Regions from separate parts of the Microbispora sp. KK1-11 genome, predicted to be linked through region 1. Evidence: riboswitches for the same ligand, from Rfam matches in the RefSeq annotation. Region 1 holds a riboswitch; each other region holds the start of a gene.
What was found. Region 1 has a riboswitch for cyclic di-AMP ahead of FLW16_RS10265 (CHAP domain-containing protein). Riboswitches for the same ligand answer to the same signal wherever they lie in the genome.

Region 1 (9,638 bases):
GATGCCGGTGGCCGAGGCCCAGGAGTTCTTCGGCTCCGGCGAGGCGCGCACGCCCGCCGCGCGCGCCATCCTCGACCGGCTCGCCGACGTCGGGCTCGGCTACCTCACCCTCGGCCAGCCGCTCACCACGTTGTCCGGCGGCGAGCGGCAGCGGCTCAAGCTGGCCACCCACATGGCCGACAAGGGCGGCGTCTACGTCCTCGACGAGCCGACCGCCGGCCTCCACCTCGCCGACGTCGAGCAACTGCTCGGGCTGCTGGACCGGCTGGTCGACTCCGGCAAGTCGGTCATCGTGATCGAGCACCACCAGGCGGTCATGGCGCACGCCGACTGGATCATCGATCTGGGTCCCGGCGCCGGTCACGACGGCGGCCGGATCGTCTTCGAGGGCACGCCGGCCGACCTCGTCGCCGCCCGCTCCACCCTCACCGGCCAGCACCTCGCGGCCTACGTCGGCGCCTGACCCAGGCCGTTCAGGACGGCCGCGGCGGGCGTACAAGCGGGTGCGGCCGCCGCGGCCCCGGCAGATGGGGTTGGGTGTTTTGGGGGATAAGGGGGCCTGCGCATCAGGGGATAAGGTGCGTCGGTGGAGGAACTGAGTCGTCTGTTCCGCTCCGCCGCCGACCACGCGGCCGCGTACCGGAGCTCGTTGCCCGACCGGCCGGTCGGAGTGCCGGTCGACCAGCAGGCGTTGACCGACGCGTTCTCCGGCCCGTTGCCCTCGGCCCCTTCCCCGCCGGAGCAGGTCCTGGCGGACCTGCTCGCCGCGGCCGAGCCCGGCCTGGTCGCGAGCGCCGGCCCGCGATACTTCGGGTTCGTGGTCGGCGGCGCGACGCCGGCCGCGACCGCCGCCGACATCCTCGCCGCCGGTTGGGACCAGATCGCGACCAACGCCGTCACGTCGCCGGCGGCCATCGCGGCCGAGGCCGCCGCCGGCGCCTGGCTGAAGGAGCTGCTGGGGATCCCGCCGTCGGCGTCGGCCGGTTTCGTCACGGGCGGCCAAGCGGCCAACACCGTCGGCCTCGCCGCCGCCCGGCACCAGGTGCTGGCGGACGCGGGCTGGGACGTGGAACGGCGCGGGCTGCTCGGTGCGCCGCCGATCCGGGTGATCGCGGGGGAGGAGCGGCACGCGACCATCGACCGGTCGCTGCGTCTGCTCGGGCTCGGGACGGACGTGGTGGAGCCGGTGCCCGCCGGGCCGAACGGCGCCATCGACCTCGGGGCGCTGCGGGATGTGCTGAGAGCCGGCTCCCCGGGCCCCGCCATCGTGTGTCTCCAGGCCGGCAACGTGAACACCGGTGCCTGCGACCGGCTACGGGAGGCGTGCGAACTGGTTGGCCGGCATGGCGGGTGGGCCCATGTCGACGGGGCGTTCGGGCTGTGGGCCGCGGCGAGCCCCGCGACCCGGCATCTGGTGGACGGGCTGGAGCTGGCCGACTCCTGGGCCTGTGACGGCCACAAATGGCTGAATCTTCCGTACGACTCGGGCTTCGCGTTCTGCGCACGGCCCGGCGTGCACACGGCGGCGATGTCCTACGCCGCCCCTTACCTGACCGGATCGGGTGGCGCACCGGCGGGAGCCGATCTCACCGCCGAATCCTCTCGCCGGGCCCGCGGGTTCGCCGTGTGGGCCGGACTGCGGGAACTGGGCCGCGACGGGGTCGCGGCCCTGGTCTGCCGCTGCTGCGCGCTGGCCCGCCGGTTCGCCGAGGGCCTGACCGCGGCCGGGTTCGAGGTGGCCAACGAGGTGGTCCTCAACCAGGTGCTGGTGAGCTTCGGCGACGACGCGCGCACCGACCGGGTGGTGGCGGCGGTGCAGGCGGACGGCACCTGCTGGGCGGGCGGCACGACCTGGCGGGGGCGGCGGCTGATGCGGATCTCTGTGTCGAACGCCACCACCACCGAGGCGGACGTGGACCGATCCGTCGCCGCGATCACCCGTCTCGCCGCCTGACGTCGGAGCGGTGGCGGCGACGAGCAGTCGCCGCGCGTCGATCCCGGCTCATCGTGCCTGGGCTTTCCGGTGCTCCGCGGCCAGGTGAACGGTGCGGTCCACGCCGGTGCCGCGACGTCGCCGGACGACGTGGGCGCACGATCACGGACGGGCGTCGTCCTGCAGACGGCGCTCGCGCCTGCCGCGGGCGAGTTCGGTGCCCAGGGCATCCAGGCGCTGGTTCCAGAAGCGGCGGAAGTGGTCGAGCCAGGTGTCGACCTCGCGAAGCGGCGCGGGGTCGACGGCGTACAGGCGCCGGGTGCCCTCGGCCCGGACCGTCGCGAAGCCGCTTTCCCGCAGCACGCGCAGGTGCTGCGACACCCCGGGCTGGGAGATCCCGAACTCCTCCTGCACGATCGCGCCGATCTCCCCGGCGGAGCGCTCGCCCTCGGCGAGCAGTTCCAGGATCCGGCGGCGCACCGGATCGCCGAGGACGTCGAACGCGTGCATGCCGCCAGGCTCGCAGCTCACGCTTATGTAGGTCAATTTGGGAGGAGCCCGGACGCCCCGGCGGGGACGGCGAAGCGCGCCGGGATCACCGGCGCGCTTCGGGGCCGTCGTCCGTCAGGAGGAGGCGGTGGCGATGGCGGAGGTGTCCCCGGGATACATCGGGTAGCCGTACCCGGCCACCTGCGAGGTAGGACGGGTGCGGGCCTCGACGGCGCCGCCGTCGCCGGTGTTGCCCTCGATGGTCCGGATCGTGCCGTCGCCGTTGTCCTTGACGACGAACCCGACGTGCTGGACGTCGTCGATGTCCTTGCTGCCGTTCCAGTTGAAGAACACCACCGCGCCCGGCTTGGGCGTGTGGCCCCAGCGGCCGTGGTCGGCGAACCAGCGGGCATGCTCCACGGTGTAGGCGTCGGAGCCCATGACCGGCCCGATGCCGAGCTGCTGGCCCACCCACGAGACGAACATGTCGCACCAGGCCGCGTTGAGGTAGCCCTTGAGCGTGCCGCCGTCGCGGGCGAGGGTCTCGCGGGCGCGGGGCGTGGACATGTACCACTCCTGGAACTTGGTCCCGCCGCCGTTGGCGTTCTCGCTGATCCCGATCTGGCTCCTGGCCAGGGTCAGCACGTCGGCCGCGCTGACCTTGGGCAGCGTGGAGGCGATCTCGGACATGGACTTCACGGCCGCCGGACCCTTGCCGGTGGCCGGGTTGTCCGCGTGCGCGGCCGGCGACGCGATCAGCACCGCCGAGGCGAGGGCCCCGCTCGCGAGAGCAGCGCGAACACAGGTGTTGAGGACGTGCATGGTGGGGCGTACTCCCTTACTTCCATGCCGCCTACCGGGTTAGCTGACGGGTTCGGGCTGGAAGTCGCCCTACGGCACGCATGCCGATTCACCCCAGGAGAGGTGGGTCCCCGGCTCCGCGCGGACGCGGACTCGGCGGCCGGGCGGCAGGCCGGGATCGGCCGGCCGCGTCGGTCTGAGGAGGGCTTCTTGACCATTGAGATGAGCAAGTGCGCCCTGAGATGCCTAAAAGGTAATAGACCAGGTCAAACCGGTCAAGTTAGAACAACTCAGATTTTACTGGTCAGTAGGCGGCAAACCGGACGCAGACGGGTAGCGGGCATCGGCTGCAGGAAGATCCGGGCTCACCCAGGCAGGCGTACAGTCACCGCCAGGCCGCCCTCCGGCCGGGCGAGCGCCTCCACCTCGCCGCCGTGCGCCACGGCGATGGCCCGGACGATGGACAGGCCCAGCCCCGACCCCCGCGCGGAGCGCACGCGGTCGCCGCCGAGCCGTCGGAACGGCTCGAACAGGTCGTCCACCTCGTACGGCGGGACCAGGGGCCCGGTGTTCTCCACCGTCACGCTCACCCCGGTCTCCTCCTCCCGCAACCGGACCCAGACCTCCCCGTCCCGCACGTTGTACTTGATCGCGTTCTCCAGCAGGTTGATCAGGCAGCGTTCGAGGAACAGCGGGTCGCCGTGCGCGACCGCCGGGCGCAGGTCCTCGTGGACGGTCACCTTCCTGTGGCGCGGCTGCAGGTCGATCTGCTCCATCGCCGTACGGACGACCTGCCGCAGGTCGACCGGTTTGCGGGCCGTCAGCTCCTGCTCCGACTGCGCCAGCATGAGCAGGCCCTCGATCAGCCGCTCGTACCTCGCGTTGGTGCCGAGCAGCGCGCGGGCCAGCGCCTTGAGGTCCTCCGACGCCGCCGGCTCCTCCAGCGACACCTCCAGGACCGTACGGTTGACCGCCAGCGGGGTGCGCAGCTCGTGGGAGGCGTTGGCGATGAACCGGCGCTGAGCGTCGAACACCCGGTGCAGCCGGTCGAGCATCGCGTCGAAGGTGTCGGCGAGCCGCTTGACCTCGTCCTGCGGCCCGCGCAGCGCGATCCGCTCGTGCAGCGTGCTCTCCGACAGCCGCTGCGCGGTCTCGGTCACCCGGTCAAGCGGGCGCAGCGCGCGGTCGGCCACCAGGTAGCCCACCACCACCGCGACGGCCCCCACCAGAACCATGACGATCACCGACGACCTGAGCACGTCGCTCAGCACGTCGGCCGCCCCCTGCTCGACGTTCGTGCGCACCCGCTGCGCGAGCATGTCGCTGTCGGGCAGCCTGCCCCCCAGTACGGCATCGGGGACACCGGCCACCTTCGACGCCACCGCGACCACGAACCGCTGGTTGAGCGCCCGCGCGGTCAGCAGGTGGGTGAACCACAGCAGCACCGACCCCGCCAGGAAGAACAGCCCGCCGTACAGCAGGGTGAGCCGCATGCGCAGGCCGAGCCTGCTCCACGGGGACAGGACGCGGGTCACAGCCGGTACCCCCGGCCCGGCACGTTCTCGATCACTGCGGGCTCGCCGAGCTTGCGGCGCAGCGAGGTGATCGTGACGCGCAGCACGCCCGTGCCGGCGTCGGCGTGCTCGTCCCACACGTTCGCCCGCAGCCGGGCCGAGGTCACCAGCCCTCCGCCGGCCCGCATGAGCTCGTGCAGCACGTCGAACTCCTTGCGGCCCAGCGCCACCTGCCGCCCGTCGCGCACCACCGTACGGCGGGCGGGGTCGAGCCGGATCCCGGCCCGCTCCAGCACGGGCGGCACCGCCCGGGGCGAGCGCCGGGCCAGCGCCCGGATCCGGGCCACCAGCTCGGCGAACGCGAACGGCTTGACCAGGTAGTCGTCGGCGCCCAGGGACAGGCCCCCGACCCGGTCCCGCACCCGCCCGGCCGCCGTCAGCATGAGGATGCGGCTCGCCCCACTGGCCGTGACCAGTTCCCGGCACACCTCGTCGCCGTGCACCTCGGGCAGGTCGCGATCGAGCACGACCACGTCGTAGTCCACGTAGGCGGCCAGCTCAAGCGCCTCCTGACCGTCGTAGGCCACGTCCACCGCGATCGCGTGCAGCCGCAGCCCCCGCGCGACGGCCTCGGCCAGCTGTTCCTCGTCCTCGACCACGAGCACCCGCATCCCAACCTCCCGCTCGGCTCCGAGAGTGGCGCAGGCGGTGTTAGCCGCGGATAAGCAGACCTCGCTTATCCACGTTTAGCACCACCTCCGCTGGAGTTGGGCCCCGTCCCCGGCGAACGCCCTGGACGAGAAGGAGCGACAGAGGAGGAACGACCCATGCGCATACGACAACTGCGCGCGCTGTGCCCGGCACTGGGCCCGACACTGGGCCTCACATTGGGGCTCGCACTGGCACTGGCCGGCTGCGGCGCCGCCCCCGCGGACGACGGGATCGCCAGCGCGGGCGGCGCCGGATCGGGCACCGCGAGCGGCGCGGCGGCCAGGCCGTCGGCATCGGCCACCGTGGACCGTCAGGAGGCCCAGCTCAAGTTCGCCCAGTGCATGCGCGAGCACGGCGTGGACGTGCCCGACCCCGGTGCCGACGGCCGCGTCCGCATCATGGGCAAGAAGGGCGACGAGGCCGCGATGCAGAAGGCCATGCAGGCCTGCCAGCACTTCATGAAGGACGCGGTCGGCGACAAGCTCGGCGGCGACGACCCCGAGGCGCGCGACCGGATGGTCAAGTTCGCCCAGTGCATGCGCGACCACGGCATCGACATGGCAGACCCGGCCCCCGGACAGGGGATCCAGATCAAGCTCAAGCCGGGCCAGGAGAAGGCGATGGAAGAGGCGCAGAAGGCCTGCGAGGAGTTCGCGCCGGGGAGGAAGCCGTGAGGAAGGGCCTGGTGATCGCGGGCGCCGGCGTCCTCGCCCTGGCCGCCGCGGGAACGGCCGTCGCCGTGGCGGGCGGCGACGGCGCGGGCGCGGCCGAGCCGTCGCCGCCCCCGGTCCCCGCCACCGCGTCGATCACCCGCCAGGATCTGATCGACACCAAGACCGTGGAGGGGTCGCTGACCTACTCCGGCGAGCGTCAGGTGAGCACCGACGCCTCCGGCACCGTCACCTGGGCGCCCGCCGAGGGCGCGGTCGTCCGGCGCGGCCGCCCGCTGCTCAGGGTCGACCGCAGGCCGGTGGTCCTCATGTACGGATCGCTGCCGCTGTACCGCCCGCTGCGACAGGGCGTCGACGACGGTCCTGACGTCGAGCAGCTCGAACGCAACCTCAAGGTCCTCGGCTACGGCGACGACCTGACCGTGGACGACCACTTCAGCTACGCCACCTACCTTGCCGTCAAGGAGTGGCAGGACGACGCCGGGCTGTCCGAGACCGGGCAGGTGGACGCCTCCCAGGTGGTCTTCCTGCCCGGCGCCGCCCGGGTGACCGACGCCAAGGTCGAGGTCGGCGACAGGACCACCCCCGGACGTCCGGCCCTCACCGTGTCGGGCGTACGGCGGCTGGTGCACGTGGACCTGTCCACCGACGACCAGTCGCTGGCCAGGAAGGGCGCCAAGGTCACGGTGGAACTGCCCGGCGGCGAGCGGGTCACCGGGAAGATCACCGCGGTCGGCACGGTGGCCGAGGCCGTCCCGTCCGGGCAGGGCCAGGACGAGGGCAGCACCATCGACGTCGACATCACCCTGCGCAAGACCCCGAAGACCCGCCTCGACAAGGCGCCGGTCGAGGTGGAGCTGGTCAGCGAGCGGCGCGAGAACGTGCTGGCCGTGCCGGTGGAGGCGCTGCTGGCCCTGCGCGAGGGCGGCTTCGGCGTCGAGGTGGTCGAGGGCGGGTCCACCCGCGTGGTCCCGGTCGAGCTCGGCGCCTTCGGCAGCGGCATGGTCGAGATCACCGGCGCCGGGCTCGCCGAGGGCATGAAGGTCGGGGTGCCCGCCACATGAGCATCCCGCAGCCCGAGCAGCCCTACGTGGTGGAGCTGCGCGAGGTGACCAAGATGTACGGCGGCGGCGTGCATGCCCTGCGCGGGGTGGACCTGCTGGTCGAACGGGGCGAACTGGTCGCCATCGCCGGGCCGTCCGGCTCCGGGAAGTCGACCCTGCTGCACCTCATCGGGACCCTCGACCGGCCCACCACGGGCACCGTACGGATCGCGGGGCACGACGTGGCCGGGCTTTCCGACCGCGAGCTGTCCGCGCTGCGCGCCCGCCATCTGGGCTTCGTCTTCCAGCAGTTCCACCTCGCGCCCGGGGTGAGCGCCTTGGACAACGTCGCCGACGGCCTGCTCTACACCGGCACGCCGCTGCGGGCGCGGCGAGAACGCGCCGCCGCCGCACTGGAGCGGGTGGGCCTCGGCCACCGGCTGGGCCACCGCCCCAACCAGTTGTCCGGCGGCGAGCAGCAGCGGGTGGCGGTGGCCCGCGCCGTGGCGGGCGACCCGCCGCTGCTGCTGGCCGACGAGCCGACCGGCAACCTGGACTCCGCGGCGGGCGCCGAGGTGCTGGGGGTCCTGCGCGACCTGCACGCCGCCGGCACCACGATCGCGGTCATCACCCACGACCCGGAGATCGCCGAATGGTGCCCCAGGCAGGTGCGCGTACGCGACGGCCGCGTCGTCGCCGACGCCGGGGCGGGCACCGGACGCCGCCCTCCCGGACCCAATCCGAAGCGCACCCCTGAGACGGCGTCGAACGCCGAAACGGCGGGGGCGGCGAAGGGAGCACCACGATGACCCGTCAGCGGCCGGCCCCCGTCAGGCTCGGGCCGTCCGACGTCCTGCGGACCGGCGCGGCCGGGCTGCGCACCCGCCCCGCGCGGGTGGTCCTGTCCGCGCTCGGCATCGCCATCGGCATCGCCACCATGATCGCGGTGCTGGGCATCTCGTCCTCCTCCCGCGAGCAGTTGCTGCGCCAGCTCGACCGGCTCGGCACCAACCTGCTCACCGTCGCGCCGGGGCAGACGATGTTCGGGGAGGAGGCCAAGCTGCCCGTGGAGGCGCTCGGCATGGTCAGGCGCATCGGGCCGGTCCGCACGGCCTCGGCCACCGGCACGGTCGACACCACGATCCGGCGCACCGACCGCATCCCCAAGGCCGTGACCGGCGGCATCGCCGTCCAGGCCGCGACCGCCGACCTGCTCACCACCCTGGAGGGCCGGGTGGTCAAGGGCGCCTGGCTGAACGCCGCCACCGAGGCGCGGCCCGCCGTCGTGCTGGGCGCCAAGGCCGCCGAACGGCTCGGCATCTCCAGGATCGGCGTACAGGTCTGGATGGGCGAACGGTGGTTCACCGTCGTCGGCGTCCTCGGCCCGATGCCGCTCGCTCCGGAGATCGAGCGCTCGGCGCTCGTCGGGTTCCCGGCAGCCGAGAAGTACCTGGGCTTCGACGGCCACCCGACGACCGTCTACGAGCGGTCCGCCGAGGAGTCGGTGGAGGCCGTACGGGCCGTGCTGCCGCGCACGGTCAACCCGGAGAACCCGGAGGAGGTCACGGTCAGCAGGCCCTCAGACGCGCTGGCGGCCCGGGCGGCGGCCGCCAGCGCGTTCACCAACCTGCTGCTCGGGCTCGGCGCGGTCGCGCTGCTGGTCGGCGGGGTCGGCGTGGCCAACACGATGGTGATCTCGGTGCTGGAGCGGCGCAAGGAGATCGGCCTGCGCCGCTCGCTGGGCGCCACCCGAGGGCAGGTGCGCCTGCAGTTCCTCACCGAGTCGCTGCTGCTGTCGGCGCTCGGCGGGATCGCGGGCGCGGCGCTGGGCGGCCTGGCCACCGCCGGCTACGCGCTGTCGCGCGGCTGGCCGCCGGTGGTCCCGGCCTGGGCGTTCGCCGGCGCCATAGGCGCGACGCTCGTCATCGGCACCCTCGCCGGCCTCTATCCGGCGATGCGCGCGGCCCGCCTGTCGCCGACGGTCGCGCTGGCCACCACCTGACGGGTCACCTCCAGCCGGCCGGATCGACGCCGCCCGGCACCGGGGCCGCCGGGTCGTACGGCTCACGCGTGAAGATGAACGTGTTGAGGTCGAGGTGGGTCACCCCGCCGGGGGAGCGGACCACCCGCAGGGTCTCCCCGGCGTAGTAGCCGTCGAGGCCCACCCAGGTGCCGTCGGTGCGGGCGGCGAACCGGGAGGCGCGGCCCTGCCCGTTGACCGGGGCCAGCGAGAGGCCCCGCTGCGGCAGGACCCGGAGCACGTACGGCGTCGGCCCCCAGTACCACGGCCCGGTCAGCGCCAGCAGGTCCTCGTCCACCGGGGAGGGCGACCATTCGGCCGGCAGCGGCGGCTCGTGCTCGGCCAGGATGTCCAGCAGGGCGGTGTCGAGGTTGCGCACCCCCGAGGTGGCGTTGGCCATCCACAGCACCGCCACGCCGTCGGCGGGGTCGGCCCACACCGTGGAGAGGAAGCCGG
Region 2 (9,638 bases), on a different contig from region 1:
GAGCCGCGCAGCCCGGTCCGGGCGGCCGTCCGCTCCAGCGACCGCCGTAGGGGGCCGCCGCCGACCAGGAGCAGGACCGCGCCGGGAACCCGCCGCAGGACGAGCGGCCAGGCCCGCAGCAGCACGTCCTGGCCCTTGCGCGGCACCAGCCGGGAGACGCACACGACCACCGGCCGGTCGCCCAGTCCGAGGGACGCGCGGACCTTGTCGCCGCCCGCCCCCGGGTGGAAGGCGGCGGTGTCCACGCCGGGCGCGAGCCGTACGAGCCTGGAGGCGGGGACGACCCGGGCGATCCGGCGGCGGGTGTACTCGCCGAGGTAGGTCACGACGTCGGCCCCCGCGCCGATGCGGCGCAGCAGGGCGCGCGCGCCCGGCAGGCGGGCCCACGACGCCTCGTGCCCATGCGTGAGCATCACGATCCGGCCCGCGCCCGCGGCGCGCAGGACGGGAGCGAGCAGCCCCAGCGGCGCCGCCGCCCCGAAGACGACGGTGGCGCCGTCCTCGACCAGCGCCGCCGCCCTCCTCGCCACCGAGCGCGTCGGCAGCATCAGCGAGGACGGATGACGGACCACCTCGTACGGCTGGCGGGCGTCGAACTCCTCGCACCCCTTCCAGCGTGGGGCGTACACGACCACGGAGCCGGGCGGCCTGCGCGAGGCGAGGCCGTGCACGAACGCCTGGATGCCGCCCGGTCTGGGCGGGAAGTCGTTCGTGACGATCAGCGTCCGCTTCGTCATCCTCACCCCCGCTGCCGGCGTGGTCGCGCGGTCCGCCCGCGCCGCCCGAGAACGCATTGTCGCAGCCGCGGTCGCACCCGCACCTCATGGAGATCAGGCGTCCCACGGAGATCAGGACCGGGCGAGCTGCTCGCGCGCGTACGACCGCCATTCGCGGGTCAGGCCGTCGGCGGACAGCCCGAGAACCTCCCGCAGCGCGACGCCGATCCCCTCGCGCAGCGTGGCGTGGTAGAGGGCGACCAGCCTCCGCTCCCCGAACCGGGCCGCGACGTAGCGGCAGGCGAGCCACGCCTCCTCGTACGCCTGGGCGGGCCTGGCGGCGAAGTCGGCGGGCCCCGGCAGGCCGTTCAGCGCCGCCCTCCCCGCGGCCACGTCGGCGGCCAGTTCGGCGGCGACCGTACGGACCGGCAGTCCGCTGTCCAGGTAGCCCACGTAGTCGGCGAAGCCCTCCATGAGCCACATCGGCACCGCGTGGGGACCGGTGGTCGCGACGTGCGTCAGCTCATGGGTCACGACGACCAGGCGGCCGGTCGCGGACAGGCGGGCGAACGCCGCCGGCTGCACGATCACGCGGCCGCCGGTGGCGACGGCCGCCAGGCCGTCCACCTTCGCCGGCGCGGCCAGCACGGCGGCCTGCTCCTCGGTGCGCGGCACGAGGACCACCGCGCCGCCGTACCCGCCCCAGATCCTCGTGACCGTGCGGCCCGCGCGATCGGCCAGCGCGGCGATCTCGGCGACCAGCGGCCGGGGCGACCCGACGACGACCGCGCGCTCGCCGCGGGCGACGGAGGCGCCGGTCCACATGCCCGGTCGCTCCCGCACGGCGGCCCGGGCGTCCAGTCGCAGGGCAAGCAGCGGGTCGGGCGGGGCCGCGGCGGCCGGCCCGGTGAGCAGCACGGCCAGCGCGGCGGCCACGGCCGCGATCCGGCGGGGACGGACCCCGTGAGGCGGAACTTCGGGCCGGCGCCGCTCGGCCTCGGCGCGCGCGCCCGGCACGCCCGCGGGCACGCCGCTCGTGGCAGTCACGCCGTGCATGGTAAGCCGTGCATGGTAACCAGCACGTGCCACGGCCCCGTCCACCTCGGCGAGGTGGACGGGGCCGTAGGGACGGCGCCGGTCGAGGGGGCTGGTGACCGGTGCCCGTCAGACGCCCGGACGGACGGCACCCACGAAGGTGCTCCTCCGGTAGGCGTCCAGCTTGTCGATCCGCACCCGCGTGCCGGTGTGCGGAGCGTGGATCATCTTGCCGTGCCCGACGTACATGCCGACGTGGCCGCCTCCGCTGGTGAAGATCAGGTCACCGGGCTCGAAGTGACCCCAGGACACCTTCTTCCTGACCGCGCCGCGGATGGACCACGTCGTGCGCGGCAGCCGTACGCCCGCCTTACGCCAGGCGTACTGGACCAGGCCCGAGCAGTCGAACGCGCCCGGTCCCGTCGCTCCGTAGCGGTAGGGGTCGCCGATCTGCTTCTCCGCGACCTTCACCGCGCGCTGGGCCTTGGTTCGCTGCAGCGAGGCCCTGCCGATCTTCCGCTTGGCGGAGTGCTTCTTGGTCTGCCGCTTCTTCGCGGCGGCCTTGCGGGCGGCGGCGTCCGCGCTCTTCGCGGCGCCCGTCTTCGTGCCCGACTTCGTCGCTGTGGCCGTCTTGACGACCGTGACCGTCACCGTGTCGGCCGCCGCCGGATGTGCTCCGGCGACCCCTACGGATGCCGTCAAAGCGGCACCACCAAGGGCAATTCGGGCAAGACGGGACAGACTAGCGGGGGTGGTAGACAGGATCTCTCCTCGGGTCTTCCGCTCACGCCTACCGGGTTAGCTGACGGGTTCGGGCGGGGAAGTCGCCCTACGGCGCGCGATGCGCCGATTCACCCCGGACCTTCGCGTGAAGGTCGATGGTTCCCCGGCTCCGTGCCTCCTGACTGCACGGACTCGGCAGGCCACCGGCGCCGGGGGATCCCGCTAAGGGGAGGGTGATGGAGGACGCCGATGACGGTGGATGACTGCGCGACCCGGCCGGCCGGACCGGGTGCGCCGCGGCGAGGCGTACTCGCCGCGGCCCAGAAGCTACCGAGGACCCGCCGCGTTCGGCAAAGCCCTCCCGCCGGATAAAGATCGGATAACGAAGGCCGCGGCGAAGAAAGCGCAGCTTACCCGCCCCACAAACGGATAAATGTGACTCTGCTCACAATCTCGGCAACAGCGGCCAAATCGGGTCACATGAGCCACAAAAGGCACAGAGATCACAGAGAGGATCGGGCCCTCAGGGACGCACAGCTCCGATGGCGTGATACTCCGCGAGTGTGACAATCTTCACAACATCGCCGGTCTGCGGGGCGTGGACGACCTTGCCGTCGCCGGCGTAGATGCCGACGTGCCCGTATCCGGCGTGCCAGAGCAGGTCGCCCGGCTGGAGCTCGTCCAGCGAGACCCTGCGGCTCGCACCCCAGGCCCACTGTTCGTAGCTGGTCCGGGGCAGTGTCACGCCCGCCGCCGCCCAGGCGGCCTGCACGAGCCCCGAGCAGTCCCAGGAGTCCGGTCCTGTGCCCCCGTAACGGTAGGGCTTGCCGACCTGCTTGTAGGCGAACTGGAGGGCCGACAGCGCGTTGCCGGACGCCGGCCCGGTGTAGACGACGCCGGGACTGTTGGGGTTGCCGGGGTTGAACGTCCCGAGCGAGCGCAGCAGCTTCATCTGCTCCCGGACGAGCTTGTCGACCTTGTCCTTCTCGTCGGCGAGCTCGCCCCTGACGTCCGCGGCCTCCTTGTAGACCGCCTTGCTCTGGTCACGGCGGTCCTTGAGGTCCTTGATGGCGCCCTCGTACTCCCTGAGCCGCCCGGCCCGCTCGGCCGACATGTGGTTGAGCGTGGCGAGGCCGCTGAGCATGGCATCGGGGTTGGAGCTGTAGAAGACGCCGCCCCACGACCCCATCTCGCCGACCTGGTAGCTGCTGACGGCCATCGAGACCAGCCCGGAGCGCAGCGCCTCGACCCGGACGTTCTGCTTCTTGTAGTCGTCGTTGATCGCGAGGTACTTCTGCCTCGCCTTCTTCCACTTCTCGTTGGCCGCGTTGTAGCGGTCCACGAGCTTGTCGGCCTGCTCGTTGAGCTTGCTCAGCTTCGCCTTGGCCTGCGCGACTGTGGGCTTCGGATCCGCCTGCGCGCCCGTCACCGGCGTCAGCAGGACCACGGCGGCCAGACCGGCGGCCACCGGCACACGCCCTCGCACTGAGGCCCCCTTTAGATCAACGAAACCTGCGGCGCGACTCTATCTAGGCGATCTTGAAGCTTCAACCTATTCGCAGGTATTCGCGGCAGTCATCACTCCCCGTGACGACGCCGGTCCGGAGCGCGCGTACGGCGCTTCAGCCGCGGCCGAGACGGCGCAGCAACAGGAGCGAGGGCACCGGCCGGGCGCCCATGCGGCGCACCGACTCGGCCACCTCCCGGTCGGAGGAGACCACGGCGATGGCCCGGCCCGGCGGCTCGGACCGCACCAGCGTGCGGATGAGGTCGTCGGCGATCTCCCCGGGCGCGCTGAACCTCACCCGCACCCCGCGCGGCGCGGACACCTGGACGGGCCCGTTCAGCTCGGCGCCGTCGAACACGCACGTCACCTCCGCCCGCGTCTGCACGGCGAGCCCGCCGAGCCCGGTCAGCAACCGGGCCCGCTGGTCGGCGAGGGTCAGCGACGGGTAACCGGTCTTGGTCACGTTGTAGCCGTCGACGATCAGATGCAGATGGGGGATGGCCAGGAGCTGGTCGAGGAGCTGGGGATCGTCGTTGGCCAGCGCCCGCGCGGGCACGGCCGTCACTCCCGGCTCGCCCGGCAGCACCGCGTTCACGTAGTCGGCCGGCCTGCTGATCGTCGTGGGCAGGCCGAGCTCCTTGCGCAGCCCGGCGGCGGCGTCCTGGAGGGTGTCCAGCAGCACCCGCACCCGGGCGTCCTCGATGCTGCGGCCCTCGCGGGCGGCCCTGCGGCTGGCCTCCAGCTGGCGCTCGGCGTCCGCCAGGCGCTCCCTGAGCCGGCGCAACTCGGTCTCGGCGGCGCCGTTGGCGTTCGCGGCACTGGCCCGCGCCTCGGCCGTCTCCGCCTCCAGCTCGGCCGCCCTGGCCTCGGCGGCCCTGACCCGCTCGCGGGCGTCGTGCAGCTTGCGCCGCAGGTCGGAGTTCTCCGCCCGGGCCGCCTTGAGCTGCTCGCGCACCCGGTCGATCTCCTCCTTGGCGGAGGCACGCTGGGCCGCGAGCTGCTCACGCAGCCGCGTCTCCGCCTGTTCCCGCTGGGTGCCCGCGGCGGCGGCCTGCTCCAGGTCGGTCCGCGCCTGCTCGACCAGGTCGGGCCAGCCGGGCGGGCGGGTGAGGTACGCCGCCGCCGCGACCAGCACCGGCTCGGCCGCGGGGGGCACCGTGCCCTCGGCCAGGCTCGCCACCAGCTCGGGCCAGGCGGTCTCCACCGTCTCGGCCACCCGCTCGCGGAACTCCTTGTCGTTCTCCAGCTGGGCCGCGATCGGCGCGCTGCCCAGACGGGCGCGCTTGCGCGGGTCGAATCTGGCGATGTTGCGCAACGGCGGCGGCACGGCCGCGGCGGGCATCGTGCCCAGCACCTGCGCCGCGACCTCCACCACGTGTAAGCGGACCTGCTCGGGCAACGGACGAGACAGGCCTTCTCCGGCTGAACTCATCTCGTCGCTCCTCGGTCGTGTCCTACAGATCTTCTGCCCACTGCGGTCGCCCCGGCGGCGCCTCGCGGTGCTGTCGCCCCCGAGTGCGAGAACGTCCCCGATGCCCGCCGTCCGCGAGGCCCTGGCCTCGCGGCGCGCCCACCGGACCGCCCTCACACGGCAAGATCTGCGAGACACTCCCTTGTTCTTGTCTTCTTTCAAGGGTACGGCCGTCGCACCGTGTCCATGCCGCGTTCAAGATCTGTGACCGTGCCCCGCGCCGGCGGGGCCGGGCGAGGCACAACCCGTTGGCGGGCGCCCGGGCCCTGTCCCTACGCTTGGCGACGTGTTCACCCCGCCGTACCCGATCACGACCCCCCGGCTGGTCCTGCGCCCCTTCACCGAGGCCGACCTCGACGACCTGCACGCCTTCCACTCCCTGCCGGAGGTCGCCAGATACCTCTACTGGGACGCCCGTACGCGGGAGGAGACGAAGGCCGCGCTCGACCGGAAGATCGCCTGCGCGTCGCTCGGGGAGGACGGCGACGTGCTCAGCGTGGCCGCCGCGCTGGCCGGCGGCGGGCCCGTGATCGGGGACCTCACGCTGTTCCTGCGCAGCCGCGAGCACCGCCAGGGCGAGATCGGCTTCGTCTTCAACCCGGCTCACCAGGGCCGCGGCCTGGCCACCGAGGCGGCCCGCGAGATCCTGCGCATCGGGTTCGAGGGGCTCGGGCTGCACCGGATCCACGGCGGCTGCGACGCGCGCAACACCCCCTCCGCCCGCCTCATGGAGCGGCTCGGCATGCGCCTGGAGGCCCGCCTGGTGGAGAACGAGTTCTTCGCCGGCGCGTGGAGCGACGAGCTGGTCTACGCGATGCTGGCCCGCGAGTGGCGCGCCGGAGCGTCCTCCGCGTAGCCGCCCGCCTGACCGTCGCTTTGCCTCCGCCTGGGGCGGGGGCGGCAATTGTCGGTCGGGACTTCTATGGTCATGGGCGTGGATGCGGTACAGGGCACGCTGGACGAGCTCGGCACTCCCCTGCGGGAGGTGACGTTCGTCGTCTTCGACCTGGAGACCACCGGCGGGTCGGCCGCGGAGCACGCCATCACGGAGATCGGCGCGGTGAAGGTGCGCGGCGGCGAGGTGATCGGCGAGTTCGCCACGCTGGTCGACCCCGGCGGCCCGATCCCGCCGTTCATCTCCGTGCTGACCGGCATCACCGACGCGATGGTCGTGGCCGCGCCGAAGTTCTCCGAGGTGCTGCCGAGCTTCCTGGAGTTCATCGCCGGGGCGGCGCTCGTGGCGCACAACGCGCCGTTCGACATGTCGTTCCTGAAGGCGGCGTGCCAGGTCAACGGCTACCCGCCCCCGGCCAACCCGGTGGTGGACACGGCCGACCTCGCGCGCCGCGTGCTGACCCGCGACGAGACCCCCAACTGCAAGCTGGCCACCCTCGCGCGGGTCTTCCGCAGTTCCACCGAGCCCTGCCACCGGGCGCTGGCCGACGCGAAGGCCACGGTCGACGTGCTGCACGGCCTCATCGCGCGGGTCGGATCGCTCGGCGTGCACACGCTGGAAGACCTGCGCGGCTTCGTGCGCGCCCCCACCCCGGAGCAGCAGCGCAAACGCCACCTCGCCGACGGGGTGCCCGGCAGGCCCGGCGTCTACATCTTCGAGGACGCCAAGGGCGAGGCGCTCTACATCGGGAAGAGCTCCAACCTGCGCAACCGCGTGCGCAGCTACTTCACCGCGAGCGAGACCCGCTCGCGCATCCGCGAGATGGTCGGCATCGCCGAGCGGGTCAGGACGATCGTCTGCGCCACCGCGCTGGAGGCGGAGATCCGCGAGTTGCGGATGATCGGGGCGACCAAGCCGCGCTACAACAGACGGTCCCGCTTCCCCGAGCGGGTGGTCTGGCTCAAGCTGACCGACGAGGCGTTCCCCCGGCTCAGCGTCGTGCGCGAGGTGAAGGACGACGGCGCGGCCTACCTCGGCCCGTTCGGCAGCAGCCGCACCGCCGACGACGCGCGGACCGCCATGCACGAGGCGCTGCCCCTGCGCCAGTGCACCGAGCGGCTGTCGGCCCGCGTGCGGCGCCCCGCCTGCGCGCTCGCCGAGATCGGCCGCTGCGGCGCGCCCTGCGAGGGCCGCGAGAGCGAGGAGAGCTACGCCCGCCACGTCCGCCGCGCCCGGCACGCGATGGAGCTCGACGCGGAGGCGGTCTTCTCGGCGATGGAGGCGCGCATGAGCCGCCTGTCGGCCGAGCAGCGCTACGAGGAGGCGGCCGTCGACCGGGACCGGCTCGCGGCCTACGTCAGGACCGCCGCGCGCATGCAGCGCCTGCGTTCGCTGACCGCCATCCCGCAGATGGTCGCGGCCAGCCCGGCCTTCGACGGGGGCTGGGACATCCACGTCATCCGGCACGGCAGGCTCGCCGCGGCCGGCGTGATGCCCCGGGGCGCCCACCCCACGCCGTACGTGGACGCGCTGGTCGCCACGGCCGAGACGGTCCTGCCCGGTCCCGGCCCCACCCCGGCCGCCAGCGCCGAGGAGACCGAGTGCCTGCTGCGCTGGCTCGACTCCCCCGGCGTGCGCCTCGTCCAGGTCGACGGCACCTGGAGCCTTCCCGCGTACGGCGCGGGGCGGCTGATCGAGCGCATCGAGCGCGCCTACCGGCACCAGCGCGGCGACCGCCGTGAGGGACGGCCCCTGCGGTGACGCGGCGGGAGTGGCACTAAGGTCGGGGGCGACAGACCCGAGCCGCGAGACAGCAGGAGAGACGCGAATGGTCACCGCGATCGTCCACATCAAGGCGGACGTCGACAGGATCCCCGAGGTCGCCGAGGCCATCGCCGAGATCGAGGGCGTCAGCGAGGTGTACTCGATCACCGGCGAGTTCGACCTGCTGGCCATGGTCAGGGTCGGCCGCTACGACGAGGTGGCCGAGGTCGTGCCCGGCCGCGTCAACAAGGTGCCCGGCGTGCGCCACACCGAGACGCACATCGCCTTCCGCACCTACTCCCGCCACGACCTGGAGGCGGCCTTCTCCATCGGCCTCGCCGACGCGGACTGATCCCGCCCGGCCGGGCAGGGCGGAACGCGGCGGATCAGGCCGGACGCAGCAGCCGGACGCGGACCTCGAACCCGCCGGGAAGCGGGTGCGCGGCGACCGAGCCGCCGAACAGCGCCGCGCGCTCCCAGGTGCCGACGAGCCGGTCGCGGGGCAGCCCGTCGTCGTGGACGACGACCTCGACGACGGCGGGCAGCCACCGCAGCGTGACCGTCGCCGTGCGGGCCATGCCGTACCACAGGGCGTTGCCCAGCGCCTCCTCCACGATGCGGTATGCCGACAGCTCCAGCGTGGGGCCGCTCCCCCGGGCGCCGACCTCGGTGAACGAGACGGCGAGCCCGCTCGCGCGGAAGTCGTCTAACAGCCCGGGCAGGTCGCCCAGGCCCGGCTGGGGACCGCGGCGCTGCCCGTCCATGCGCAGCAGACCCATCATCCGGCGCAGGTCGGACAGGACTCTGCGGCCCGACTCCTCGGCCTCGCGGAAGGTCTGCCGCGCCCGTTCCGGGTCCTTGTCCATGATCACCCGGCCCGCTCCCACGCCCAGCGTCATCACGCTCAGGTCGTGGGCCACCAGGTCGTGCAGCTCCGAGGCGATCCGCAGGCGTTCCCAGACGACGTCGTCCTCGGCGCCGGGGTGAACGGGACGCCCGGGCCGCGCGCCGTTCCCGCCCTCCGCCCGGACCTGCCGGCCGCCCCTGCCGCGGTCCCGTCCCGGGGAGACCCCGCCGGGGTGAGAACCGGCCGAGAGCGCGCCGCGCAGGCCGGCGGCGAGTACGGCCATCCCGCCGCGGGCCAAGGCGGCCCATCGGTGGATGACGCGAAGGGCGAACAGGCGCATCATGGCGGGAACGGTACGGCTCAGGCCGAACCCGGCACGTCCCCATCAAGGCGGACGCCTGATCCCTCCAGCGGTGGAGGCGATCCGGATCAGGAGCGCGATCAGGCCTTACCGCCGAGCGCGCGGCTGATCTCGACCCAGCGCTCCAGGGTCTGCGCGGCCCTGCCCGAGTCGACCGCCTCGGTCGCGCGGGCGTACGCCGTGCGCAGGTCGCCCGCCAGGTCGTCGCCCGGGCCGTCGTAGGCGACCAGGCCGGCCGCCGCGTTCAGCAGCACCGCGTCGCGCACCGGCCCCGTCTTGCCGCGCAGCAGGTCGCGCACCGCCGCCGCGTTGAACTCGA
Region 3 (9,638 bases), on a different contig from region 1:
GGCGGCAATGCGGCCGCGCTCGCTCACGGGGTGTCCGTGCGCCTTCGCCCAGGCACGGATCTCCGCGCTCTTCTCGCGCGTCATGGCTCGCTGGCCCCCACCGCCCGCACCACGACGGCGCCCACGGGCCTGCCCGCTGTCCGCGCGCCGCGCGCTGCTGACGAAAGGCGACAGGGCCTCGCGAAGCCGCTTCGCGTTGCCGTCGCTCAGGTCAATCTCATAAGACGTGCCGTCAATCGCGAAGGTGACCGTCTCATTGGCCTCGCCGCCATCGAGATCGTCGATGAGAATCACCTGCGTGTGCTTGGCCATCCGGCAATCCTTTCGCAGCCCATAGTTTGATTCGTCAGCCAAACATATACCCGGTTTCCCCTGGCTGACAATTCATGATTGCGGATTCTCAGGAACCTCTGAGTCCGGTGACTTCTCGCGTGGCTCCCGTGCCGTGCGGAGGCCCGCCGCGTCGGAACGTACCAACTTTACGATGCCGTAGACGACCGCGCCGGCGACGACCACGGAAGGTATCAAGGCGGACAATACCTCTGTCATTCTGCCTCGCTCGTGCCGGGGGTGTCATTAGGTGCACCCGAGGAAATTCCGAGGACGTGGCAAGGCTGCCGGCCTCTTGCCCGGCCGGGCGCCCTGATACGACCATAGCGCCGGGAGGGACCAGGCGCGCCTTCCGGGGTGCCCCTGGAGGGCTGGGGTAATCCTCGTCTCTCCAGCGGCCTTACCGGATGCACTCGAAATCGTACCCAGAATGCCGACCCCGCCGGTCACCGATCCTGGGCCGTCCCGCCGTTTCAGCCGCTTGCGCGCTTCCCCGGCGACGGCGGGCGGCGGGGCCGCATGCCCCTCGGGTTCCGCCGGGGGACGCCGTAGCCGCAGGTGAACGGCTTGCCGACCAGGACGAACAGGCACGGACGGACAAGTGTGAAGCGGCAAACACGCCCTACGGAAAAGGCCGGACCGGGGACGTACGGCCGTTGAAGAGCTCGGCTGAAACGAGGAGCCGTGTCACGACGGCCGGATCTTCACAAGGAGCCCGGCAGCCTTCTCGTACGGCGCGCACGCCTCGCGGGATATACGCGCAAGCAGATCGCCACCGCCCGGAAGCCTCGTAAAAAGAGAGGACCGGCCGGTTCCCTCAAGATCGACGGGCAGGTGGTCTGAAGATCGAAAAAAGGAGCGGGGGCACAATCACGTGGACGGCCCGGGCGGCCGTGGCGTCAGAGTTTCCCACGGCCAAACGATCCCCGCATTCCGCTGGACGTCGTCAGCGGCCGGGTAGAGGGGGTGGGCTTCCGGGACGCCATAAGGCCCTGTGCGGCTCCATACGGTCCCATAAGCGCCCCTGACGGTTCCTTAAGCCGCCCGTGGGCGGATATGACCCGGGGGACGGCGGGGCGGGTCTTAAGGATTGGCGCCGGGGGCGGTCTCGCGGTCATTGGGCACCTCTCGGGACGGTGAACCCAAGCATGGCATGCCCGGGAGGCCCCGCAAGGATTTTCCGTCACAGCCGGGTGAGCGGACGGTGCGGAGGAGCCATAGCGACCCATAGAAAAACGGGGCCGATGGTCCGTTCCATCGGCCCCGTCCGTCGTCGTTACTTGACCTTGACCACCACGGTGTTGGCGACCTTGTCATGCAGCGCCTGATGCAGCGGCTTGTCCCACAACAGCCACAGCACGTTCAGAAGAGAGCCGAGGCTCGCGAGGTAGCTGATAACGGGAATCCACTGCAGGAACTCGAAAACGTAGAGCACGCCGGCGCGCTTGAGCGCGGCGTCCTGGGGAAGCCCGCCCGCGTCGAGAGTGCCGCCGACCGGAACGACCTTGATGCCCATGACTTTCTTACCGAGCGTCTGCCCCTGCGCCCGCAGCATGAGGAATTCGTAGACGACCATGACGAGGCCGCCCAGGATCGACGTGAGCAGTGACGCCAGGAAGTAACCGCTTCCGGGGTTGTAAACCCCGCTCGTGATGTCGACGCTCGCGTTGGTGACGACGATCCCCGTGATCACGAGCGTGATGATCGCGAAGGGAATGCCGACGATCACGCCGTCGATGATGCGGGCGACGAGGCGCTGCCACCACTCCGCGAGCGGCGCCGGGGCGCCGGGCGGAATCGGCCCCGCGGCCCCGTACGGCTGGCCGTAGCCGGGCTGACCATAGCCCTGCTGGCCGTACTGCTGCTGCCCGTAACCGGGCTGCTGACCGTACCCCTGCGGGGAGCCGGACTGGGCGTACTGCTGCTGCCCGTACTGATCCTGGCCGTACTGCTGCTGGCCCTGCTGCTGACCGTAGCCCTGCTGGCCGTACTGCTGCTGCGGGTAACCGGGCTGCTGGCCGTAGCCCTGCTGGTGGCCCTGCTGGGCGCCGTAGCCCTGCTGCGGGCCGGTCTGGCCGTACCCCTGCTGGCCCTGCTGGGGGTAGCCCTGCTGCTGGCCGTAGTCCTGGGGGCCGGTCTGCTGCTGGCCGTAACCGCCCTGGGACGAGGGCTGGCCGTACTGCTGCTGACCCTGCTGGGCGCCGTAGCCCTGCTGGCCGTACTGCTGGTGGCCCTGCTGGGCGCCGTAGCCCTGCTGCGGGCCGGTCTGGCCATAGCCCTGCTGGCCCTGCTGGGGGTATCCCTGCTGCGGGCCGGTCTGGCCGTAACCCTGCTGGCCCTGCGGGGCGCCGTAGCCCTGCTGGCCGTACTGCTGCTGCCCGTAGCCCTGCTGCTGGGCGGCCTCCTGGCCGTATCCCTGCTGCTGCGGGGCCGGCTGCTGGCCGTACCCCTGCTGGCCGTACTGCTGCTGGCCCTGCTGGGCGCCGTAGCCCTGCTGCTGGCCGTAGCCGCCCTGCGCGGGGTCGTAGCCGGGCGGCTGCTGCGGGCCCGTGTGCTGTCCCGAGTGGCGGTAGCTGACGACCGTGACGTCGGGGTCGTAGTCCTGGGGCTGTCTGTCCGTGTTGTACCCGGGGTTCGATGACGGCGGTGGCGTTCCGTCCGACTCGTCCTGGGGGTACGGCGGCTGTCCGGTGCTCACCGTGTCACCTCGTTTCGAAGACGCATGCGCCGAACGTCTGTAGCACACGCTGATATTGCCAAAAGTAGCGACAGGTGTATCAACAGTCACCTTTGCAGCAGTCGACAACCACCGTCAAGATCGGCGATCAATGCCCATCAATGGTGATCAATGCGGTCGAGGTGCAGCAACATCCGGGTGTTCCCCAGCGTGTTCGGCTTGACGTGCTCCAGGTCGAGAAACTCGGCGACACCCTCGTCGTACGACGCGAGCAGTTCCGCGTACACCTCCTGGGAGACCGGGGTGCCCTGGATCGGCCTGAAGCCGTGCCTGGCGAAGAACTCCACCGCGAACGTGAGGCAGAAGACCCTCCGGACGCCGAGGTCCCTGGCGGTCTCGATGAGCGCGCCGACGATCCGATGGCCGACGCCCCCGCCGCGCGCCGCGGGGTCCACCGCGACGGTCCTGATCTCGGCCAGGTCCTCCCACAGCACGTGCAGCGCGCCGCAGCCGACGACCTGCCCGTCCGTCTCGGCCACCCAGAACTCCTGGACGTCCTCGTACAGCGTGACCGTGCTCTTCTTGAGCAGGCGGGGACCGACACCCGAGTACGCGTCGACGAGGCGCCGGATCGCGCGGACGTCCGGCGTCCTGGCCCGGCGCACCGTCACGGCCGTGGCACCCGATTCACTGGATGTCTGCGCGGCGACCTGCTCCATGACCGGCCAGCCTAGCCGGAGCGCGGTCGATCCCACGCGGTCGGCACGGATCGTCCCCATGGATAACGGTCATCCCCAAACGCCATACCCGACAGGAGATTTGACTGTCCGTAGCCGCCAGGATACGGACAGGTGCACGGCCGTAGCCCGAGGCGGACATCCAGGTTCGTCCCACTTTTCCCCGCAGCCCGACCGGCACCTCGAAACTCCCAAATCACTCCATACGCAGGTGAACGCGGACATATCACTACCGCGCCTGTGACCCGGCCGTGATCATTTGGTTGTCAAACGTAGACGGGTTTCGGAGTTCTGGTTGAGCAAGAACTCGCCGTGCACTATCGTCCAGCGACGATGCCGGTCATCGTGGAGCGCTCACGGCGACCGGGCGCCGAATCTTCGGAGCACCGAGTGCGAAGGGGAACCGGGGACCCAACTGCAGGATCAGGATCGGTTCGATCTCAGATCGTCAAGGGGTGAATCCACCAAGGTAGGGCTACTCCGGCCCGAACCCGTCAGCTAACCCGGTAGGCGCTCAGAAGTGCCCCGCCGTACGGCCCCGTCCCGACGACGGACCCGCCGCGGGGCACACGTGGGAGAGGAGCTCGGTTGCGCACGCGTGGAGGACGGCAGGCGGGCAGACACGCCCGCGGCCGACGGTCCGGATCCGGCACGGCCGGTCCGGGTGCCATCCGCCGCTTGGCGTTCGTCGGCGTCGCGATCGGCGCGATCACGTTCGGCGCCCCGGTGGTCCGCGCCACCGCCGACCCCAAGCCGAGCCTCAAGGAGCTCACGGCGCAGGTCGAGAGCCTCTACACCGAGATCGAGACCCTCAGCGAGCAGTACAACGGCGAGCGCGTACGCCTGAAGGCGGCCGAGCGGTCCGCCGACCTCGCCAAGAAGAACCTCGCCAAGAGCGAGGCCGAGCTCGAGGTCCGCCGGCAGAAGGCGAGCGCCCTCGCGCAGCACTCCTACATGACCAACGGGCTCGGCAGGGCGCTCGTGCTCATCGACAGCGACGCCGACCCCCGGCGATACCTGGACCAGGCCTCCACGACGTACGCGCTGGAGCTGCAGGAGAGCCAGGAGGTCGCCGAGGTCACCAAGGCCATGGACGCCGCCGCGCGGGCCAGGGAGAGCGCCTCCGCCCGGCAGGCCGAGGTCAAGAAGCTCCTCAGCGGCCTCGACTCGCGGCGCGACAAGATCACCAAGCTGATCAAGAAGACCGAGAGCAGCCTCTACCGGCAGGTCTCCCAGACGATCGGCAGCGAGACGCGCAGCAGGACGTCGTTCCCCATCATCGGCGACGGCAAGGCCGCCCAGGCGGCGCGCTGGGCCCTCAGGCAGCAGCTCAAGCCTTACGTGTGGGGCGCCGAGGGCCCCGGCTCCTTCGACTGCTCCGGCCTGGTCATGGCGGCCTACCAGTCCGTCGGCATCAGCCTGCCCCACTACACGGGAGACCAGTGGACGGCCGGCACGCACATCCCCCGTGACCAGCTCCGCCCCGGCGACCTGGTGTTCTTCTACTCCGACCTGCACCACGTCGGCATCTACATCGGCAATGGCTACATGATCCACGCGCCGCGCACGGGAGACGTCGTCCACATCGCGAAGATCGCCGGACGGCCGTTCGCGGGAGCGGTGCGGGTCGCGGACTGAGCCCCTCGACCCGCCGTCGAGGGACGCGGTCAGATGAGGCGGCGGCGTGCCGCCCAGGCGACGGCCTCGATCGCGGTCGCGACGCCGATGCGGTCGCAGATGCACCGCAGCCGGCGCCGCACGGTGCGCCCGCTGACGTCGAGACTGCGGCCCACCCTGTCGGCGGTTATGCCCTTGGCCAGCTCCGCGAGGAGAAGCAGATCCTCTTCGGTGAGACCGGCACGATCAAGGTCCGAGGCGAGACTGTCACCTCGGTAGACGACCTCGGGAATACCCATCGTCCGCCCTCCCCACGACGATGATTCGTCGGCCCACCCTTCAGGGAAGGTAAACGCCTCCCCTGAAGGTCGTCAAGGCTCGGAGTCTGAGCACCGGTCGTACGCCTCCCGGGCCGCCTCGACATCCTCCATGTGGATCTCGGCCCAGCGCTTGATCGCCTCCAGCAGCGGCATGAGGTCCTCGCCCAGGGGCGTGAGCCGATAGTCGACCCGGACCGGCACCGCGGGGGTGACCGTGCGGGAGACCAGGCCGTCGCGTTCCATCGTCCGCAGCGTCTGCGTGAGCATCTTCTGACTGACGCCGGCGATCGTCCTCGCCAGCTCGCTGTAGCGGAGCGGGCCGCGGGCGAGCGCGGTGAGCGCCAGGCTCACCCACTTGTCGCTGAGGGTGTCGAGCAGCTTCCGCGACGGGCAGGTCGCGACGTACGCGTTGTAGCGCTGACGCGCCTCCTCGCGCCGCTCGGCCGCCGTCTGAGTGGCCATCGTCTTCCCTTCTCGTCCCTTACGCACTTCCAGGTGCCTTCTTACCGGGAGAGAGTAGCTCTTCATACGCTCCTTGCCATACCGCAAGGAGGAACTGATGAGAGCACTGGTGGCGCGGGACGGCGTCGTACGGGTCGTCGACGTGGCGGAGCCGGAGCCGGGCGCGGGGCAGGTGCGGATCAGAGTCGAGGCGGCGGCGGTGAACCCCGTCGACCTGTTCACGGCCGCGGGCGTCCTCGCCGACAACAGGCTCATGCCGCACCAGGAGACGTACGCGCTCGGATGGGACGTGGCGGGCGTGGTCGATCGGACCGGTCCGGGAGTGACGGGCGTACGTCCGGGGGAGCGGGTCATCGGGCTGTCGGACCGGCTGACGGACCCGCTCAAGGCCCAGGCGGACCTGGTGGTGCTGGACGAGACGGCGGTCGCGCCCGCGCCCGGCGGGGTGGCCGTGCCCGAGGCGTCGACGCTGCCGCTGAACGCGCTCACGGCCGTCCAGGCGCTCGACCTCGCCGGGCTCGCCGAGGGTGAGACCCTGCTCGTCACGGGAGCGGCGGGCGGCCTCGGCGGCTACCTCGTGGAGCTGGCCGTGGCGCGGAGGCTCAGGGTCGCGGCGGTCGCCGCGTCCGGCGACGAGCCGCTGGTGCGGGGCTTCGGCGCGGAGTGGTTCGTGCCGAGGGGCGCCGACCTGGCCGCGGCCGTCAGGGCCGTCGTCCCCGGCGGCGTGCACGGCCTGGTGGACGCGGCGGTCGTCGGCCTGCCCGCGCTGGACGCCGTGCGCAACGGGGGCGCGTTCGTCGCCGTCGGCGCCGGACAGGCCCCCATCCCGCTGCGCGGCATCCGGGTCTCGACGGTGTTCGTCCGCGCCGACGCGGCCCAGCTCCGCGACGTCGCGAAGCTGGCCGAGGCGGGACGGCTGAGCATGCGGGTCGCCGGCACCTACTCACTGGAGCGGGCGGCCGAGGCGCACGAACGCCTGCGGAAGGGCGGCCTGCGCGGCCGGCTGGTCCTGCTGCCCTGAATCACCCGGCCTGAACACTCGGCCTGAATCACTCGGCCTGAATCACTCACCCCGGCGAACGGCCGCGGGCCGGACGGCCATGCCGTCCGGCCCGCTCACAGGGAATCAGCCGCCGGGATCAGGCGCGACCGAGCAGCTCGCGCACCCGGTCGCGGCCCACGGCCAGCAGCAGCGTGGGCAGCCGCGGGCCGGTGTCGCGGCCGACGAGCAGCCGGTAGAGCAGGGCGAAGAAGGCGCGCTGCGCGGCCTTCAGCTCCGGCGTGGCCGCCTTGGCGTCCATGTCGAGCCCGGCCTGCACCTTCGGCACGCCGTAGACGAGCGTGGTCAGCCCGTCGAGCGACCAGTGCTCGTCGAGGCCCTCCACCAGCAGGCGCAGCGACTCCCGGTCCTGCTCGGCGAGCGTGTCGAGCAGTTCCTTGTCGGGCGTCTCGCGCACCTGCGTGCGCTCCTCCGCGGGCACGTACGTGTTCACCCAGTGCTGGGCGCGGTCGAGCCGCGGCCGCAGCTCGTCCAGCCCGCCGATCTCCGGGTCGAACGCGCGCAGGATGCGCAGCGTCTGCTCCTCGTGCCCGGTGGCGATGTCCACGACCGAGGCGAGCGTCCGGTAGGGCAGCCGCCGCGGCGTCTCCGGCAGGACCCGGGAGGCCGTGCTCGACGCGCGGCGGTAGGCCGACTGGTCGGCCGGCAGCGCCGTGCCGTCCTGCACCTTCCTGGTCAGCGTGTCCCACTCGTCGTACATCCGCTGGATCTCCTGGTCGAAGGAGACCTTGAACGACTGGTTGGGACGGCGGCGGGCGTACAGCCAGCGCAGCAGCGCGGGCTCCATGATCGACAGAGCGTCGGCCGGAGTCGGCACGCCGCCCTTGGAGCTGCTCATCTTGGCCATGCCGCTGATGCCGACGAAGGCGTACATCGGCCCGATCGGCTGCGGGGCGTCGAACACCTCGCGGACGATCTGGCCGCCGACGACGAACGACGAGCCCGGCGAGCTGTGGTCCACGCCCGACGGCTCGAAGACCACGCCCTCGTAGGCCCAGCGCATCGGCCAGTCGACCTTCCACACCAGCTTGCCGCGGGTGTGCTCGGACAGCAGGACGGTCTCACTGTGGCCGCACACGCAGGTGTAGGACATCGCGGTGGTCTCGTCGTCGTACGACGTGACCGTGGTCAGGTCGCGGTCGCAGGCCGAGCAGTAGGGCTTGTAGGGGTAGTAGCCCCCGGCGCCGGAGCCGTCGTCCTCGTTCGCGGCCCCCGAGCCCTCCAGGGCGGCGGCCTCGTCGGCGTCCGTGACCTCCTTGGCCTTGGCCTTCTTGGTGCGGTACTGGTCGAGGATCGCGTCGATCCTCCGCCGCTCGCGCATGGCGAGCAGCACCTGCTCCCGGTAGGCCCCCGAGGTGTACATCTGCGTCTGGCTGATGCCGTGGAACTCCACGCCGAGCTCGTTGAGCGCGGCGATCATCGGCGCCTTGAAGTGCTCGGCCCAGTTCGGGTACTCGCTGCCGGGCGGGGCCGGGACGGTGGTCAGCGGCTTGCCGATGTGCTCGTTCCAGGCGGGGTCGATGCCCACCGGAACCTTCCGGAAGCGGTCGAAGTCGTCCCACGAGATGATGTGCACGCACTCGTAGCCGCGGCGCCTGATCTCGTCGGCCACCAGGTGCGGGGTCATGACCTCGCGCAGGTTGCCCAGGTGGATCGGGCCGGACGGGCTGAGGCCGGACGCGCAGACGACGGGTTTGCCCGGTGCGCGCCGTTCAGCCTCGGCGATGACCTCATCGGCGAAACGCGCCACCCAGTCGGCGTCCATCACGTCAGTCCTCTCTGAACGGGATCCTGCCTTCTATGGTCCCGTACGCGAGGGAGTCGTCAGGACGCGTTCCGGGCGTAGACCAGCCGCAGGCCGATCAGCGTGAGCCAGGGCTCGTGCACGTCGATCGTACGGGCCTCGCCGATGACGAGCGGCGCACCTGTGCCCGTGGCGACCACGGTGACGTCGTCGGGGTCGGAGGCCAGCTCGGCCGTCATGCGGTCCACGATGCCGTCGACCAGGCCCGCGAAGCCGTAGATGATGCCCGACTGGAGCGCCTCCACGGTGTTCTTGGCGATCACCGACCGCGGCCGGACCAGCTCCACCTTGTGGAGCTGGGCCCCGGCCGTGGCCAGCGCGTCCACCGAGATCTCCAGGCCGGGCGCGGTCACCGCGCCGACGTACTCGCCCCGGGCCGAGACGGCGTCGAACGAGGTGGCCGTGCCGAAGTCCACGATCACGCACGGCCCGCCGTACAGGGTGGTGGCGGCGAGCGCGTTCACGATGCGGTCGCTGCCGACCTCCTTCGGGTTGTCCATCCGGACCGGGACGCCGGTGCGGACGCCCGGCTCGACGACCACCGCCGTGACGTCGCCGTAGTAGCGCCGGGACATCTCCCGCATCTCGTTGAGCACCGACGGGACCGTGGAGCAGATCGCGATGCCGCTGA

Region 2: another riboswitch for cyclic di-AMP. It lies ahead of FLW16_RS00925 (C40 family peptidase); the one in region 1 lies ahead of FLW16_RS10265 (CHAP domain-containing protein).
Region 3: another riboswitch for cyclic di-AMP. It lies ahead of FLW16_RS38765 (C40 family peptidase); the one in region 1 lies ahead of FLW16_RS10265 (CHAP domain-containing protein).

What each region holds. Positions count from the first base shown of each region.
Region 1 is NZ_VIRJ01000005.1:204,723-214,360, reverse strand. It holds gene FLW16_RS10280 (excinuclease ABC subunit UvrA) at 1-463, shown strand, start outside; gene FLW16_RS10275 (pyridoxal-dependent decarboxylase) at 587-1,954, shown strand; gene FLW16_RS10270 (helix-turn-helix transcriptional regulator) at 2,096-2,443, opposite strand; gene FLW16_RS10265 (CHAP domain-containing protein) at 2,558-3,244, opposite strand; cyclic di-AMP (ydaO/yuaA leader) riboswitch at 3,259-3,392, opposite strand; gene FLW16_RS10260 (cell wall metabolism sensor histidine kinase WalK) at 3,589-4,758, opposite strand; gene FLW16_RS10255 (response regulator transcription factor) at 4,755-5,408, opposite strand; gene FLW16_RS10250 (hypothetical protein) at 5,565-6,122, shown strand; gene FLW16_RS10245 (efflux RND transporter periplasmic adaptor subunit) at 6,119-7,183, shown strand; gene FLW16_RS10240 (ABC transporter ATP-binding protein) at 7,180-7,971, shown strand; gene FLW16_RS10235 (ABC transporter permease) at 7,968-9,164, shown strand; gene FLW16_RS10230 (serine hydrolase) at 9,169-9,638, opposite strand, start outside.
Region 2 is NZ_VIRJ01000001.1:189,089-198,726, reverse strand. It holds gene FLW16_RS00935 (glycosyltransferase family 4 protein) at 1-737, opposite strand, end outside; gene FLW16_RS00930 (hypothetical protein) at 849-1,763, opposite strand; gene FLW16_RS00925 (C40 family peptidase) at 1,881-2,453, opposite strand; cyclic di-AMP (ydaO/yuaA leader) riboswitch at 2,528-2,682, opposite strand; gene FLW16_RS00920 (C40 family peptidase) at 2,998-3,960, opposite strand; gene FLW16_RS00915 (NYN domain-containing protein) at 4,097-5,413, opposite strand; gene FLW16_RS00910 (GNAT family N-acetyltransferase) at 5,739-6,308, shown strand; gene FLW16_RS00905 (DEDD exonuclease domain-containing protein) at 6,387-8,108, shown strand; gene FLW16_RS00900 (Lrp/AsnC family transcriptional regulator) at 8,176-8,463, shown strand; gene FLW16_RS00895 (sensor histidine kinase) at 8,498-9,301, opposite strand; gene trpD (anthranilate phosphoribosyltransferase) at 9,400-9,638, opposite strand, start outside.
Region 3 is NZ_VIRJ01000043.1:636-10,273, forward strand. It holds gene FLW16_RS38750 (Lsr2 family protein) at 1-312, opposite strand, end outside; gene FLW16_RS38755 (RDD family protein) at 1,607-3,028, opposite strand; gene FLW16_RS38760 (amino-acid N-acetyltransferase) at 3,166-3,726, opposite strand; cyclic di-AMP (ydaO/yuaA leader) riboswitch at 4,103-4,272, shown strand; gene FLW16_RS38765 (C40 family peptidase) at 4,423-5,382, shown strand; gene FLW16_RS38770 (LuxR C-terminal-related transcriptional regulator) at 5,412-5,660, opposite strand; gene FLW16_RS38775 (helix-turn-helix domain-containing protein) at 5,733-6,143, opposite strand; gene FLW16_RS38780 (NADP-dependent oxidoreductase) at 6,241-7,164, shown strand; gene lysS (lysine--tRNA ligase) at 7,283-8,968, opposite strand; gene FLW16_RS38790 (type III pantothenate kinase) at 9,028-9,638, opposite strand, start outside.